3 regions of the Rhodococcus sp. G6(2025) genome follow, and region 2 is predicted to be linked to each of the others. Evidence: riboswitches for the same ligand, from Rfam matches in the RefSeq annotation. Region 2 holds a riboswitch; each other region holds the start of a gene.
The links. Region 2 has a riboswitch for cyclic di-AMP ahead of ACLIVD_RS38315 (transglycosylase family protein). Riboswitches for the same ligand answer to the same signal wherever they lie in the genome.
Positions count from the first base shown of each region.

Region 1 (5,181 bases), on a different replicon from region 2:
AGTTCGCGGACACCGAGCCCACCTGCCCGCAGCGCGGGCGCCGGGATCTCGCCGAGAGCCTTGACGACGTCCTCGCAGTGGCGAACCAGTTCGAGCGCCTCACCTGCCGCGGCGGCGTTGATGTCGGCCGGCTTGTGCTTGCGGCCCGTCACGGTGGGAGCGGCCAGCGACGTGGGGTCGAAGACGGCCTCCCCGCGCAGGACCTGCCGCACCTGATAGGGCAGTTCGACGGTTTCGTCGTCGATCCACCGCAGCAGCCCGGCGGCGAGGAGCCGCTGCACGGGACGGTCGGGGGGTGTTCCGGGGGCCGCGTCCCGGGTGCGTCCGATCGAACTCGACTTCGACAGGGTCTCCAGGATGTCCCGCTCGACGCTCTGCAGTCCGGCCAGCGCGGCGGTGATCCCGGGTTCGTCCAGCGTCTCGACGGGTTCGGCGCTGCGTCCGACCCGCCACGGGATGGTGGCCACGACAGCGGGAACGATGCGCAGCGACGTCTTGTCCCCCCAGACGATCCCCACGGACCGCAGGCCGTCCAGCGTGGCGTCGACGGTCTTCTTCGTCGCCCGCGACCCCACTGCGTCCTGCAGGGTGGCCCGCGGCACGGCGACCTCGTCGGCCCGTTCGAGCGCCAGCAGTTCGAGGATCCCGAAGTCCAGCGACGTCAGGTTGTCGGCCGCGCGGGCCACCGATGCCCGCTGTTCGGCGCGGCCGGCGAGGACGACGATCGTGGCAGGCGGTGGAACCGCCAGGTCGGGTCGCTTGCGGAGCAGATCCGTCAGTTCGGCGTCGCTGCGCGCGGCCAGCCAGTCCGCGAGGGTCGCGGCGCCGCGCGGGGAGGCAGCGGTGCCGTTGGTGCTCGCGGTGGCGTCGTCGGTGTCGGTCATCGACTATCAGATTAGAGACCTGGGCTGTACGTCGCCGAATGCTCCTGTCAAAATGGCACCGTGGCTAACAATTCGAAGAAGCAGTACGTGGATCCAGGGTGGCCCGAAACCGCCGATGGAGATAGCGCCGTGACCGAACTGTCGTCGAGCCGTGCGGGCGGATTGTCCCCGTTCGGCGAGGACACCGAGTTCCCGCTGCCGGCGGACTCGCTGCCGTACGCGCATCCGCACACCGTGATCAACCGCTGACCCGACGACACAAGAGGGGCCCTGCACCGGATCGGTGCAGGGCCCCTCTTGTGTGAATCGCGGGGGATTACTGCGGGAGCAGTCCCTTGTTCGCGTCGATGAGCTGCAGGATCTGGGGATCGATCGCGATGCCCTGAGCCTTGACGGCCTCGATCGCGTTGTCGACGACACCGGCGTACTGCGAGGTGCCGTTGGTGCTGGGGACGCCGCCCGTGAGGTCGGGGAGTGCCGGCGCCGCGGGGGCCTCGGGCACGGTTGCGGGGGCGGTGCGCTGGGTGGGTGCGCTGCTCAGGCCGAGGCTCGAGGAGCAGGACGGCCATGCGCCCCAGCCCTGGGAGTCGAGGACCTTCTCGGCGACGACGATCTGCTCTTCACGCGAGGCCTGGTTGGCGCTGGCCGCGTACTGGGTTCCACCGTGTGCGTTCCAGGTGCTCGGGGAGAACTGGAGTCCACCCTGGAAGCCGTTTCCGGTGTTGATTCCCCAGTTTCCGCCGGACTCGCACTGCGCGAGGCGGTCCCAGTCGGAGTCGGGTGCCGCGTTCGCGGTGCCCGAGAAGGCTGCTCCGGCGACGCCCATGATGGCGCCGGTGACGGCGACCTTGGCGACGGTGCGGCCGGTGGTGGTGGGCTTGCGATGGCGTCCGCTCATAGTGGTCGAGATCCTCTCCACACGCGCCTGCGAGGTCAGCTGTCGGGTTCGGGCTGAGAGGTCGCCCGGCCTCGCCTCTCCTGGCTGGAGAGGGTCTGGCTTCACCCCAAGATCCGAGTGTGCGAGGCACATTCGGGCCGGTGTCCGTCTGAGAACTTGCGTTCCCTGGAGGACTTTGGGTCCCCCGTCCTCGTCCCTGGAATGCTTCGTCGGGACTCCGGTACCCGCGGGACGAGGTTTGGCGCGGCGGGCCGGATGTGGCCGATGTTTCCTCGGCCGGTGACGACGGTAACGGGCCGAGGCCGCAGTGTCACCATTTGATAACGCGGAGTGTCTTCGCCTGTTGCGGGGCCCCATTGGGCGCGCAGGGACTCTTCCCAGCTAGTGGCGACAAGACGTGCGTATCGCCGAGCCGTTGCCCTTCCGTTACCGGGCCGTTATGTGAGTAAGCTCACATCACTGGGGAGCGTCGATGATGTCCTTGCCGAGGGGCATGAGCGAGATGGGGATCATCTTCAGATTTGCGACCGCGAGGGGGATCCCGATGATCGTGATCGCCATGGCGATTGCCGTCACGACGTGCCCGATCGCGAGCCACAGACCGGCGATGACGAACCAGATGACGTTGCCGATCAGCGAGGCCACACCTGCCGTCGGCTTGTCGACCACGGTCTTCCCGAACGGCCACAGCGCGTAGACGCCGACCCGGAACGACGCGATGCCGAACGGGATCGTGATGATCAGGATGCAGCACAGGATTCCGGCGACGAAGTACCCCAGCGCCAGCCACAGACCGCCGAAGATCAGCCAGATGATGTTGAGCAGAATTCTCATGATCGTCCCCTCGGTCGGTGGTCGGGTGTGTCAGCGCGAGCGTCTGCCCTGCCTCAGTGCCGCGACGATTCCGAGGAGGAATCCGATCGGGCACGCGAGGGCGATGAGATAGAGAACGAGGCCCGGTTCGGAATCGGAGAGCACCGGGGTCAGGAAGATCGCCACGATCGCGACGAAGCCGACCGCGAAGAGGGCGAGTGCGACGCGCAGGAGTCCGTCGCCCCTCCGGGGTGTCTGAGGAGTGCTCGAAGGAGTCGGTTCGTGGGCCACACCAGCAACGATAGTGCCTGGAAACCCGGATGCCGGAGGGGGTCTCTGCAAGGTAGACTGTGGGTACTGCGCGTCCCGCACCAGAGGTGGGGCGCGCTGTTTTGCATACCAAGTGCAACCAACTGCACTCCAAGTGATGAGCGGGTGAACGCGGTGCCGACCGGCAAGGTGAAGTGGTACGACGTCGAAAAGGGCTTCGGCTTTCTGTCGCAGGAAGAAGGGGAGGACGTCTACGTGCGTTCGTCCGCTCTTCCCGAGGGCGTCGAGGGCCTCAAGGCCGGTCAGCGCGTCGAGTTCGGCATGGCCGCCGGTCGACGCGGCCCCCAGGCTCTGAGCCTGAAGGTGCTCGACCCGGCGCCGTCGCTGCGTCAGAACGCCGCACGCAAGGAGCCGTCCGCCAAGAAGCACACGCCGGACGAACTCCACGGCATGGTCGAGGACATGATCACGCTGCTCGAGGCGAAGGTCCAGCCCGATCTGCGCAAGGGCAAGTACCCGGACCGCAAGACCGCCCAGCGCATCTCCGAGGTGGTCCGCGCCGTCGCGCGCGAGCTCGACAGCTGATTCGACGGACAACGGGAAGGCCCCTGCGCTTCGGCGCAGGGGCCTTCTTCGTGTGTCGTGTCAGGCGGTCTTGATCGACCAGGCTGCCCGGGCCTGCGTGAGCCCCTGCTCGTCGATGACGGCGGACGGCAGCTGGATCTCGACGCCGGCCAGCTGCAGGTCTTCCGAGGACGGCACGGTTACGGCGCGGGTCTCACCGGCGCGGTGAGCCTGTTCCTGGACGAGGACCTGCCCCGACGCGTCCTGGTAGACGACGAGCATGCGCCACGGCGCGTCGACGATCTCCTGTGGCAGCGACAGCTGCAGCGAGGAGCCGGGTGGCACGTCGAGTTCGGCGAGGTCGCCGGTTGTGCAGTCCTCGAGATACAGGTTGCAGTACGCCAGCGGGGGGATCTGCTCGGCCCGGTTGTGCGCGAAGGCGGTGATCTCGGGCAGGCGGGGCGAGGAGTTGCGGACCAGTGCGTACAGGACTCCGACGAAGGCCACCAGGACCACCATCAGGCCCACCACGATCAGTGCCAGGATCTTCTTGGTTCGCGCCTGCATTCTCACTTACGTCACATTTCCTGTCGATCGGTCGGCCCGGTGGGTCGAGTGGGGCTCGGTCACTTCTTGTTCGGCCAGGTCGGGGCGTTTTCCGCCGAGTCCGGGCAGAAGGGTGCTGCCGCGGTAGGTGAGGACGGTCTGGACGAGCCCGATGGTCATGACGGCGGACACGACCGAGAACCCGATCCAGTACTCGGTGGGCAGCAGTACGCCCAGCGCGCCGCCCACGACCCAGCTCAGCTGCAGAACCGTCTCGGATCTGCCGAATCCGGACGCGATCGATTCCTCGGGGAGGTCGTGCTGCAGCGACGCGTCCAGCGACACCTTGGCCAGGGCGCTGGCCGCCGACGCGACGAGGGTGGCCAGGGCGGCGGTCAGCAGATTGTCGGTGATCGCGGCGAGAACCGCGATGATCCACACGGCGCCCGTGCAGCGCAGCACGATGAGGGCGGGGCGGCCGAGTTTGATCCGGGCGCCCGCGGCGTTGCCTGCGAAGTTGCCGATGCCTGCGGCGGCGCCGACCAGGCCGAGCATGGCGGCCTGCACCAGCGGCTCGTGGTCGGTCTTCGACTTCGCGACGAACGCGATGTACAGCGTGAGGAACCCGGTGAGCACGCGGATGGTGCTGTTTCCCCACAGTCCGGTGATGACCGCGCGGCCCAGCGGTTGCCTGCGTTTACCGGATTTCGCGGTGGCCGCGGCTTCGGCCTGCAGCACGCGGGTGCGGCCCAGCACCTCGGTCGGGTGCTCGTCGCCGTGGTAGGTGAGGGTGGCGGGCACCTCGCCCTCGGTGACCTCCACCCACGACGGGATCCGCATGCTGAGGTACGCGCCGAGGGCGGTGATGACCGCCGCCAGCCACAGCGCGCCGACGGACCCGGTGGCCATCGCGAGACCACCCGCGAGGGCGCCGGCACCGATGGTTCCGCCGAGCAGTCCGAACACGGTGAGCCGGGAGTTGACCCGCACCAGGTCGATCTCCGGTGGCAGCACACGTGGTGTGACCGCACTCTTGAGCACCGAGAACGACTTGCTGAGCACCATCATTCCGAGCGCGGCCGGATACAGCACCCAGCTGTCGAAGTTGAAGACGAGAACGATTGCCAGGATTGTCCGGAGACCGAACGACGTGGCCAGCGCGACGCGACGGCCGTGCTGAAGCCGGTCGAGCATCGGACCGATCAG
Region 1 is NZ_CP179750.1:1,393,599-1,398,779, forward strand. Features, by position in the region: gene ACLIVD_RS06640 (helicase-associated domain-containing protein) at 1-884, opposite strand, end outside; gene ACLIVD_RS06645 (hypothetical protein) at 945-1,133, shown strand; gene ACLIVD_RS06650 (transglycosylase family protein) at 1,201-1,782, opposite strand; cyclic di-AMP (ydaO/yuaA leader) riboswitch at 1,791-2,004, opposite strand; gene ACLIVD_RS06655 (YccF domain-containing protein) at 2,239-2,616, opposite strand; gene ACLIVD_RS06660 (hypothetical protein) at 2,647-2,886, opposite strand; gene ACLIVD_RS06665 (cold-shock protein) at 3,040-3,450, shown strand; gene ACLIVD_RS06670 (DUF2771 domain-containing protein) at 3,511-3,996, opposite strand; gene ACLIVD_RS06675 (MFS transporter) at 4,003-5,181, opposite strand, start outside.
Region 1: linked by a shared signal. The riboswitch ahead of ACLIVD_RS06650 (transglycosylase family protein) and the one ahead of ACLIVD_RS38315 (transglycosylase family protein) in region 2 are both predicted to bind cyclic di-AMP.

Region 2 (5,181 bases):
AGTACTTCGACCACGACACACTGCGCACCCTCGCCCGCGACCTGGCCCTGATCATCAAAGATGAGGCGCCCGGCGCCGACCTACTGGCCCTGCCCCGCACCACCGCCATGCCTCTGGCCACCCTCGGTGCGACGATCGCCGCCCTCGTCGAAGTCACCGCCCTCGGCGGCGGCGACAAAGATCCCGACGAGCCGGCAACGGCGATGGCACTGATCTCCACGCTCGGCGTCCTGGCCAGAGACCACGACGGGGACCTCCCCGCCGTCTGGGTGCCCGAGTCGCTCCTCATGCGAGCGGCGCGGCTCATCGAGAACACCGCCGACCTCGTACGCCAAGGCTGCCCACTACCGCCAGACGTCGCCGAAGGTCCGACCCCACCTGCAGAAGACACTCCGCGAAGACGCCGCCGGGCTCCGGGCACTGATCCCCGACACGGGCCGACGGTCCAGCTCCGCCTGTGGGCGGTTCCCGACGATCCATCGTGACGGGCGCGGGCGCATTCGTACCGAGAGAATCGATAGAAGCGCAGACCTTCTTCGCGAAGGGCTGATCCTTGATGCGGCACCCCGCAGCGATCACGACCATTTCGGCAGCGCCATCTACCAAATAGGCTGGCAAACAAGCATTTTCATAAAGCCGATAATTTGTATTATGCCAACTAGACCGCTCCGTATTTCATCAGATGCATCATTTCCGGGCACTCAATGGCCATGCCTGGTAGCTGACCTCCGTGGGGGAATCGTGTATTTCGTTGTCGATGCGTGTTCGATCGGCTTACCGTGAGCATGGTCCGCGTCCGCCGGGGACTCATCCAGAGGAGGAGCGATGACTGCGAAGTTCGAGCTGTTCAAGGACACCGCCGGCCAGTTCCGGTTTCACCTGAAGGCGGCTAACGGCGAGATCATCGCGGCCAGCCAGGGCTACACCTCGAAGGCGGCGGCTCAAAACGGGATCGATTCAATCAAAGCCAATGCGGCAACGGCTCCAACCGCGGACCTAACCTGACCTGGAGGACGCATGCCTTGCGCTGGAAGGAACGCTCCGGCGGCAGGCTATTCGGTTCGGGCGGCGCAGACCCAGCAACCCTTGGCCCGCCATTTCGGTAGCGGCCATTCGGTGGGATCGAAATGCGGCTGCTGCTCCATCCCCCGCGTGGGCCGACCACACACCGCTTTCACCTCCGGCCACTTGACGGTGTGCGCGTCAGCGACCAGACCGAACACGCAGTTGCCGCCCAACGTGGGGTGCTAAACACCGCGGTTATCGACTTGCTCAATCCGGATACGAACATTCACCGTAAAAGGCTCCGCCGATGCCGTTTTCGGGCAGCGTTGTCAGGTGGTTCTCGTAGAAGTTGAGGTCCTGGCGCTGCGGCAGGACCTTGACGTCGTGCGCGATGGGTACCACGGTTCCGTTGTCAAGCAACGCCAATGAGAAGGACACCGCCTTGATCAGCACCATGCCTCACCGCTGACCGCTGACCGAAGACAGAAGAGGGGCCCTGCACCGGATCGGTGCAGGGCCCCTCTTCTGTGAATTGCGGGGGATTACTGCGGGAGCAGTACCTTGTTCGCGTCGATGAGCTGCAGGATCTGGGGATCGATCGCGATGCCCTGAGCCTTGACGGCCTCGATCGCGGTGTCGACGACACCGGCATACTGCGAGGTGCCGCTGGTGCTGGGGACGCCGCCCGTGAGGTCGGGCAGGGCCGGCGCCGCGGGGGCCTCGGGCACGGTTGCGGGGGCGGTGCGCTGGGTGGGTGCGCTGCTCAGGCCGAGGCTCGAGGAGCAGGACGGCCATGCGCCCCAGCCCTGGGAGTCGAGAACCTTCTCGGCGACGACGATCTGCTCTTCACGCGAGGCCTGGTTGGCGGTGGCCGCGTACTGGGTGCCACCGTGTGCGTTCCAGGTGCTCGGGGAGAACTGGAGTCCACCCTGGAAGCCATTTCCGGTGTTGATTCCCCAGTTTCCGCCGGACTCGCACTGCGCGAGGCGGTCCCAGTCGGAGTCAGGTGCCGCGTTCGCGGTGCCCGAGAAGGCTGCTCCGGCGACGCCCATGATGGCGCCGGTGACGGCGACCTTGGCGACGGTGCGGCCGGTGGTGGTGGGCTTGCGATGGCGTCCGCTCATAGTGGTCGAGATCCTCTCCACACGCGCCTGCGAGGTCAGCTGTCGGGTTCGGGCTGAGAGGTCGCCCGGCCTCGCCTCTCCTGGCTGGAGAGGGTCTGGCTTCACCCCAAGATCCGAGTGTGCGAGGCACATTCGGGCCGGTGTCCGTCTGAGAACTTGCGTTCCCTGGAGGACTTTGGGTCCCCCGTCCTCGTCCCTGGAATGCTTCGTCGGGACTCCGGTACCCGCGGGACGAGGTTTGGCGCGGCGGGCCGGATGTGGCCGATGTTTCCTCGGCCGGTGACGACCGTAACGGGCCCAGGCCGCAATGTCACCATTTGATAACGCGGAGTGTCTTCGCCTGTTGCGGGGCCTCATTGGGCGCGCAGAGACCGTGCCCAGCTAGTGGCGACAAGACGCGCGTATCGCCGAGCCGTAGCCCTTCCGTTACCGGGCCGTTATGTGAGTAAGCTCACGGCACCGGGGTGCGTCGACGATGTCCTTGGCCGTGCCCTGAGCGGAGATGGGGATGGGTGGGATGAGTGGATGACACTCAGGTCCGATCGGTGGGCATTGTGCGTCTTCGGCGCGGCGATGGCGCGGCAGACAGTGGAGGGGCGACATCGATCAGCTGAGGAGGAAGGCGGTTGCGATGGAGGGGATTGGGCGCAGGGCGTGCGAAACTCCCGGGCCGGCCGTTGACCGGTCCCGGCCCTGCGGGCCACCTCAGGGCAGCCGCGCTCCCGCAGGAAACCCAGGACGAGAGCGCTGAACTCGTCGGTCCGCTCCAGCATGAGCGCGTGGCCGGTACACACTCCCACATCAGTCGTGCTGCACGCCCCGGAGAAGTGCTACTCGATGTGCCCGGACGAGTCGATCTCGGCGGATACCTCGTCGAGGCGGCGTTTGGCCCTCTCCAGCCGGCCCTCGAGTTCGAGGACTTCCACCACTAACTCGTCCCGCTCGGCCAGCCGGCGGGCAAGCTCGTCTCGAGGGGATTTGGTCTTCATCCATTCACGGTACGCCCAGGTCACCGACCGATGCCTGCCCCGGGATCTCCCGCGTCGCAGCCCTCCCACGGTGTTGTTGCGCGGCGCGACGCACCCGCGTGTGTCCCGTAGGGTGAACCAGCCAATGATGCCGAACCGTAATGGAGAGACAGATGAGGCAGCTCGGTAGCGCCGGAGAACGAGACCTCCAGCATCGATACGGCACCGTCGAGCGTGCCATCCGGTTCTACGCCGAACAGGTGCTCGACCATCTCACTCCGGCCATGATCGACTTCGTCGGCCGCCAGGAGATCGCGTTCGTCGCCACCGCGGACGCGGCCGGCGAATGTGACAACAGCCTGCGCGCCGGCGCACCCGGATTCCTGCACGTGATCGACCCCAAAACCCTCGCCTACCCCGAGTACCGAGGCAACGGGGTGATGGCCAGTCTCGGCAACATCGCCGAGAACCCGCACGTCGGACTCGTGCTCGTCGACTTCGTCCACGATCTGATCGGGCTGCACATCAACGGCGCGGCGCGGATCGTCGAGGACGCGGTGCTGCGCTCCGAACTCCCGGATCTACCGGGCGACTGCGCGCCGGGACGAATCCCGCAGCGGTGGGTGATGGTGGAGGTCGAAGAGGCATACATTCACTGCCGCAAACACATTCCCCGCATGGAGCCCGTTCCGCACCACCGGGACTGGGGAACCGACGACGCGAAACGCAAGGGCGGTGACTACTTCGACGCGAAAGACACCCGGCGCTACGACAGAGCGGCGGCGACCGCACCGCCCGAATCGACTCCGGCCTTGCCGTCGAGGTGTTTCTGACGTGGCTGAGCGTCACGGTCGCCGGCCGCCGCTGACCGACGGGGGCACGCGAGAAGAGCCGGTCTCGTGACCCAGAGACGGGCACAACTGACCCGAAGCGCGCTACTGCAGCGGGCGGCGGAAGAATTCGACGGCCACGGGTATGTGCACGCGACGTTGAATGCGATCTCCGGGAAGTCCTACACCACCAAAGGCGGCCTGTTTTCCATTTCCCCACGAAGGAGCACCTTGCCCGCGCAGTGATCGACGAGGGCTTCCGAAGATTCGAGCAGGCCTGCGCACAGCGGATGACCACACATTCCCGTGCATTGGAAGCCCTCATCGATCTCTCCTATGTCCTCGCCGACTACGGCCGCGACGATCCACTGGTTCGGGCCGCGTTCCGGCTGCTTTTCGAGATCGGCGACTACCGCGGCGACCATGCGGCGCCGAGAATCTTCGAGACCTGGACGCTGCACTGCCGAAACCTCGCCCTTCGGGCCGGCGAAGAGGGGGATCTGCGCGCCGGCATCGACCCGGACGAGCTCGCCGAAGTCCTGGTGGAGATGGCCTTTGGGGCCCGGGTGCTCGCCACGGCGACCGGCGCCCTCGACAGCCCCACGCACCGGGTCACCACCGGATGGACACTGCTGCTGCCGACCCTCACCGACCCGGCCGCCGAGACGTATTTCCGGCAGTTCGCCGCCCGGCGCACATCCTCCACGGCCTCCCCGCCGGGCATGGAGCCGACCGCGTCCTGACTTGGCCCCGCGGGGTCGGCGGCCTGCCCTCGCGGGGCGCACGAGATCGCTTCATCACAAGCGGTTGATGCCCGCAGGTGCCCGTCTCATTCATCCTGGTCATCCCCCGGCACTGTCGAAGAGGGCAGTGCGAGAGCGACGGAACCCACGGGTGCAACGCGACTCGTCCTGACCCGAGGGGATCAGGCATCTGAGGCAGGCGTGGATGGAAGCATCTCCTGCTCGAACCAGCGAGATCACCCCCTTCACCTGCTGGAGGGGCAGCGGGACGAGGACTGACAGCAGACCCCTCGGTCAGTCCTCCGGCTTCGGTGCCACCACGAAGTCGTAGGGTGCCATCGGGCCGACGAGGCGCATGGTGACCCGGTCGTCCCAGCGCGCGGCGAGGTCTCCGACCGTCTGCTCAAGTTCGCCTTGCCGGTCCACCTCAAGCAGGACCGCGATCTGGACCGCGTCCTCGTCGTGGGTGGGTTCGCGGACGGTGACGGTGTCGGTCAGCGGTGACAGCACG
Region 2 is NZ_CP179751.1:270,798-275,978, forward strand. Features, by position in the region: gene ACLIVD_RS38300 (hypothetical protein) at 1-485, shown strand, start outside; gene ACLIVD_RS38305 (YegP family protein) at 826-1,005, shown strand; gene ACLIVD_RS38310 (hypothetical protein) at 1,273-1,461, opposite strand; gene ACLIVD_RS38315 (transglycosylase family protein) at 1,548-2,129, opposite strand; cyclic di-AMP (ydaO/yuaA leader) riboswitch at 2,138-2,351, opposite strand; gene ACLIVD_RS38320 (hypothetical protein) at 2,960-3,118, opposite strand; gene ACLIVD_RS38325 (pyridoxamine 5'-phosphate oxidase family protein) at 3,271-3,930, shown strand; gene ACLIVD_RS38330 (TetR/AcrR family transcriptional regulator) at 4,218-4,670, shown strand; gene ACLIVD_RS38335 (GvpL/GvpF family gas vesicle protein) at 4,965-5,181, opposite strand, start outside.

Region 3 (5,181 bases), on a different replicon from region 2:
GGGTCGACGGCGTCCGAGATGGCGACGGCGGCGATGTCGCGTCCGTCGTGATTCGGGCCGACGAGCGCCGTGAACTCGTCCTGCGATCCCGCGACCCACACGAGCGCGCGGCCCGCCCAGTTCGAACCCCACAGCTGGGTGGCGTTGACGACGGCGGCGGGGAGTTCGTCCGCCAGCCGGTCGACCATGGTGGCGTTCTCGGGATGTCCGAGCACCACCGACGTTTGCCCGTCACCGGTGTCGACGCGGCGCGACACGACGGGTCCGAAATCCCACGGTCCGCGCCAGGTCCGCCGGTCGCCGTCCACGGTGGCGCTGTCGCTGACCAGTGCCCAGCGCTCGCCGCGCCGGGCGACGACGAGAGCCACCGGTTTGCGGGTGGGGCTCTCGTCCGCGATCGCGTAGCGGAGCTGCACGGCGGGGGCCCACACCTCGTCGGCCCCGAGCGCGTCGCCGAGGCTCGACGGCACCGCTGTCTGGGCGCCCTCGGCGATCTCGTAGCCCCAGTCCGAGAACTCGACCCCGGCAACGTTGCCCGCCCGCCGCGTCTCGGCGGCCAGGAATCCCGGTGCCGCCGCCTGATCCATCAGACCGGACAACCGGGCCGCGTCGTTCGTCCGCACGGCCGACGCCCAGGTGTCGAGGAGCGTCTGGACGGCTGTCGCACGCGCGTCGGCGTCGGCCTGCGCGGTACCGACGGCTCCGTCCGTGCCCCGCTCGGTCCGGGAGAACCCGGTCAGCGCGAGGACGACGACGACGGCGAGGACGAGTCCGGCCAGTGCGGCCAGCTCCCACGGGCGCGCCTGACGGCGCGAGGTCGGATCCGTTGCGGGAGACGGGTCTGAAGCGGGCACGCCGGTGAGTGTATGAGCACGCCCGGCCGCCGCTGTCGGACGGTCGCCGTCAGTAGCGGCGCGCCCCGTAGAAGGGGAACTTCGCCATCGACTCGATCTTCACCGGCACACCGAACGTCGAGGCGTGGAGAATGTTGCCGTTTCCTGCATAGAGGCCGACGTGGGACGCGTCGTTGTAGAAGAGGACGACGTCGCCGGGCTGCAGGGCGTCGCGGGACACCGGGGTGCCGCCGCTGGCCTGCGCCTGACTGGACCTCGGCAGCGTCTTGCCGATCTGCTTGTACGCCCACACGACCAGTCCCGAGCAGTCGAATTCGTCCGGACCGGTGGCGCCCCACACGTAGGGGTCGCCGATACGGGTCATGCCTGCCTGCAGCGCGCTCGTGCCCGAGCCGGGGGTGAGATGCGCGAGGATCGTGTTCGGGTCGAAGCCGGGCGGGAAGGGCGTGCCCGCCAGCTGGTCGCGTTCGGCGCCGGTGAGATCTCCGAATGCCTTGATCACGTCGGCGATCTGCGCCTGCAGGTCGCTCTGCTTGCGTTGCAGATCGTCGCTCACCGCTTTGGCCTGCTCGGTCGCGGACCGTGCGGAATCGGCGGACTTCTTCGACGCCTCGGCGGCCTTCGTGGCTTCCGACGTGGCCGACTGGAACTGCGCGACCTGATTGCGGGTGTCGTTGGAGATGGCGTCCAGGGCGGACATCTGGTCCAGGAGCTGCTGCGGCGAATCGCTCACCATCACGGCGAAGAGGCGATTGGTCCGTGCGCCCTGGTAGTTGGCGGTGGCGAGCTTGTTCACGACAGGCTGGAAGACGGCGACGCGCGCGTTGGCGGCGTCGAGCACACCCTGGTCCGTTGCGAGCTGCGCGTCGGCGTCGCGTTGCGCCGACTGCTTGGCCGCGAGATCGATCTGCGCGTTGTGGAGTGCCTCCGACGTCTGCTCGGACTGCCGGGACAGGTCACCGAGCTTCGTCAGCGCGTCGGTCGGGTTGGTGGTCACCGGGTCTGCGCCGGCCTGGATCGCCGGCAGCGACACGAGGGCCACCGACAGCACGCCGGCGGTCAGCACGCTGCCCAGGGAGCGCTTCAACTTGTGTGAGGCCACGGAAATGCAGTTCTCCGATCGTCGCTCTCCACCAGCCGGGCCGGGTGTCCGAGGCGCGGCTCAGGGATTTCCTCGGCCGATGCGACCGTGGAGTGCCGAAGAGGTGGTGACCCGCGTTGCCGCCCGGTTGGCGCGACAAGACTTCGCAAGGTCTCGGATAGGTTACGGAACGGCATACGTTTGTGTCCACCTATGTCACGAACGGGGTGGCGGGGACCACCCGACGGGTGAACGACACGCTGTCTGCCTGGGGCGCAACGACATCGAGGGTGGGTTCGAATCGTGATTCGAACCCACCCTCGGTGGTCGTGCGAGATCCTACGAAGCTACCCCGTGCATCCCCGCCCTCGACTCGGTGGATGCCTCGCCTCGCGTGTGGATCAGTAGCGGCGTGCGCCGTCGAAAGGCATGGACGCGATGGGCGCCAACTTGACGGGCTGACCCTCGGTGGAGGCGTGGATCACGTTGCCGTTGCCGGCGTAGATGCCCGAGTGCGATCCGCCGTAGAAGGAGACGACGTCGCCGGGGCGGAGATCGGACTGCGAGACGGGAGCGCCTGCCGCCGCCTGCGCGTAGCTGGTGCGCGGCAGGTTCAGTCCGGCCTGCTTGAACGCCCACTGCACCAGACCGGAGCAGTCGAACGAGTTGGGGCCGGCGGCGCCGTAGACGTACGGCGAGCCGAGCTTGGTCTGTGCGGCCTGAACGGCCTTGTCACCTGCGGTGCCGGCCGGCGCCGGGGGCGCGGGCAGGTTCGGGACACCGGGGATCTGCGGGATGACGACACCCGGGATCTCGAAGGTTCCGACTCCGGGGATGGTGACGGGATCTGCGGCCGCGGGGGCCGCGGTAGCGGTGAGCGCTCCGACTGCGAGCGCGCCGGCGACGACTGCCCGTCGCACATTCCGCTTGGAAACTTGTGACGCCACGAAAGGGGTACTCCGTTTCTTCCATTCATCCGCCGACCGAGTTAGCTGACGGGTTCGGGCTGGGAAGATCAGCCCTACCCACCGGTGCGTGAGGACGTCCCGGCGGGATTCACCCCAGTAGAAACTTGGGTTCCCGGTACGACCGCTCTCGCGAGTGGCCGATTAGGCGGTGACTAGCGATGCTGCCCCGGTGTTGGGGCTGCGAGACTCCGCTAGGTCTCAGGAAGGTTACGAAATGGAATACCCCGATGTCGACCGGAACACGCGGAAAGTGTCCGTTTGGGCCGATTCCGGCTTTGCGGGCGCGCGATACCCACATTCGGTAACGACCGGATAACAGGCGGTTTGTTTCCGATCTCGTTTCGACAGCGGGAGTGGGCATTTCGCGAAGCCTGACGACTCCCCGATTCTCTCCCGGTCAGCGTTTCTGCTGTTCAACCGGGGTGCCGCGGACCGCACCCGCGACACGCGCCCGACCGGCCGGTACCGGTCCCCGCCCCGTCCGAACACCTCGTTTTCGGCCGCGCGCCCGACCCTCGCACCGCCCGTGACCGCCGCCCGAGACGGTCAGTGTGATCCTCGTCTCTCCGGCTCTCCGGGCGGTTCTGTCGGTGCCCGTCCATACGCTCTGAGCCGTGAGCGTCCCCGGTGTACCCGAACAGCTGAGATTCGACGAGCTCGACACCCCACTGCGGGACACCACGTTCGTGGTGGTCGACCTCGAGACCACCGGAGCGCGGCCGGGCGAGGACGCCATCACCGAGATCGGCGCCGTGAAGATCCGCGGTGGCGAGGTGATCGCCGAAATGGCCACTCTCGTCGACCCGGGACGGTCCATCCCCCCGCACATCGTGGAGATCACCGGCATCACCACCGCCATGGTGATCGACGCCCCGCGGATCGAGCGAGTGCTGCCGGCGTTCCTGGAGTTCGCACGCGGCGCGGTGCTCGTCGCGCACAACGCCCCGTTCGACACGGGCTTCCTCAAGGCCGCCGCGTCCGCCACCGACACCCCCTGGCCCAAGTTCACCGTGCTCTGCACCGTCAAACTGGCCCGGCGCGTCCTCAGCCGCGACGAAGCGCCGTCCGTCAAGCTGTCGTCGCTGGCCCGGCTGTTCGACGTCGGGACCACTCCGACCCACCGGGCACTCGACGACGCCCGGGCCACCGTCGACGTCCTGCACGCCCTCATCGCGAGGGTCGGCAATCAAGGGGTGCACAGTCTCACCGAGCTCGTCGACTACCTTCCCGACGTCTCCTCGCACCAGCGGGCGAAACGGACGCTCGCCAGCCATCTCCCCCACGCTCCGGGCGTGTACCTGTTCCGCGGACCGTCCGACGAGGTCCTGTACGTCGGCACAGCGACCGATCTGCGCCGGCGGGTGCGCAACTACTTCACCGGCTCGGAGACGCGTGGCCGGATGAAGGAGATGGTGGCCTTGACCACCCGGATCGACCACGTCGAGTGCGCGCATGCACTCGAGGCGGGTGTGCGCGAGCTCCGGCTGCTCGCCGCGCACACGCCGCCGTACAACCGGAGGTCCAAATACCCGAAACGCGGGTGGTGGATCACGCTCACCGTGGAGGCCTTCCCCCGGCTGTCGGTGGTGCGTACCCCGACCGCCGACTCGCTCGGTCCGTTCCGGTCCCGCTCGACCGCCGTCGACGTCGCCGACGTCCTCGCCGAGTACTGCATTCTCCGCACCTGCACGAGCCGCATCCCGAAGGGAAGGGAGCACGGTCCGCAGTGCCCACCCCGCGAGCTCGGAGGCTGCCCGGCGTCCGTCCACGACCGCGCCACGGAGGACGACTACCGTCCCGGGCCGGCACTCTTCCGGCAGTTCCTGCGCGGCCTGGACGACGCCCCGCTGCAGCGCATGCGCGCACGGGTGGAGGAGCTGGCCGCCGGCGAGTTGTTCGAGAACGCCGCACGGCTGCGTGATCGCACCGCGGAGGTCGTGCTCGCGTTGCGGAGGATGCAGCGCCTTGCCGCCCTCACCGCGCTCGATCAGCTCGTGGCCGCTCGCCCGGCCGCGACCGGCGGCTGGGAGTTCGCGGTGATCCGTTCCGGGCGTCTCGCGTCCGCGGGCTGCGCCCGGCGCGGAATTCACCCGATGCCGGTGGTCGATGCACTCGTCCTCACCGCCGAAACCGTCGTTCCCGACGCAACTCCGCTCCGCGGCGCGTCCCCCGAGGAGGCCGGCCTGCTCGCGCGCTGGCTCGACCAGGAGGACACCCGCATCGTCAGCGCATCCGCGGGCTGGTGCGAGCCCGCACGGGGCGCCGGATCCTGGTCCGA
Region 3 is NZ_CP179750.1:5,332,267-5,337,447, forward strand. Features, by position in the region: gene ACLIVD_RS24485 (peptidase MA family metallohydrolase) at 1-854, opposite strand, end outside; gene ACLIVD_RS24490 (C40 family peptidase) at 904-1,956, opposite strand; gene ACLIVD_RS24495 (NlpC/P60 family protein) at 2,337-2,882, opposite strand; cyclic di-AMP (ydaO/yuaA leader) riboswitch at 2,897-3,061, opposite strand; gene ACLIVD_RS24500 (DEDD exonuclease domain-containing protein) at 3,518-5,181, shown strand, end outside.
Region 3: linked by a shared signal. The riboswitch ahead of ACLIVD_RS24495 (NlpC/P60 family protein) and the one ahead of ACLIVD_RS38315 (transglycosylase family protein) in region 2 are both predicted to bind cyclic di-AMP.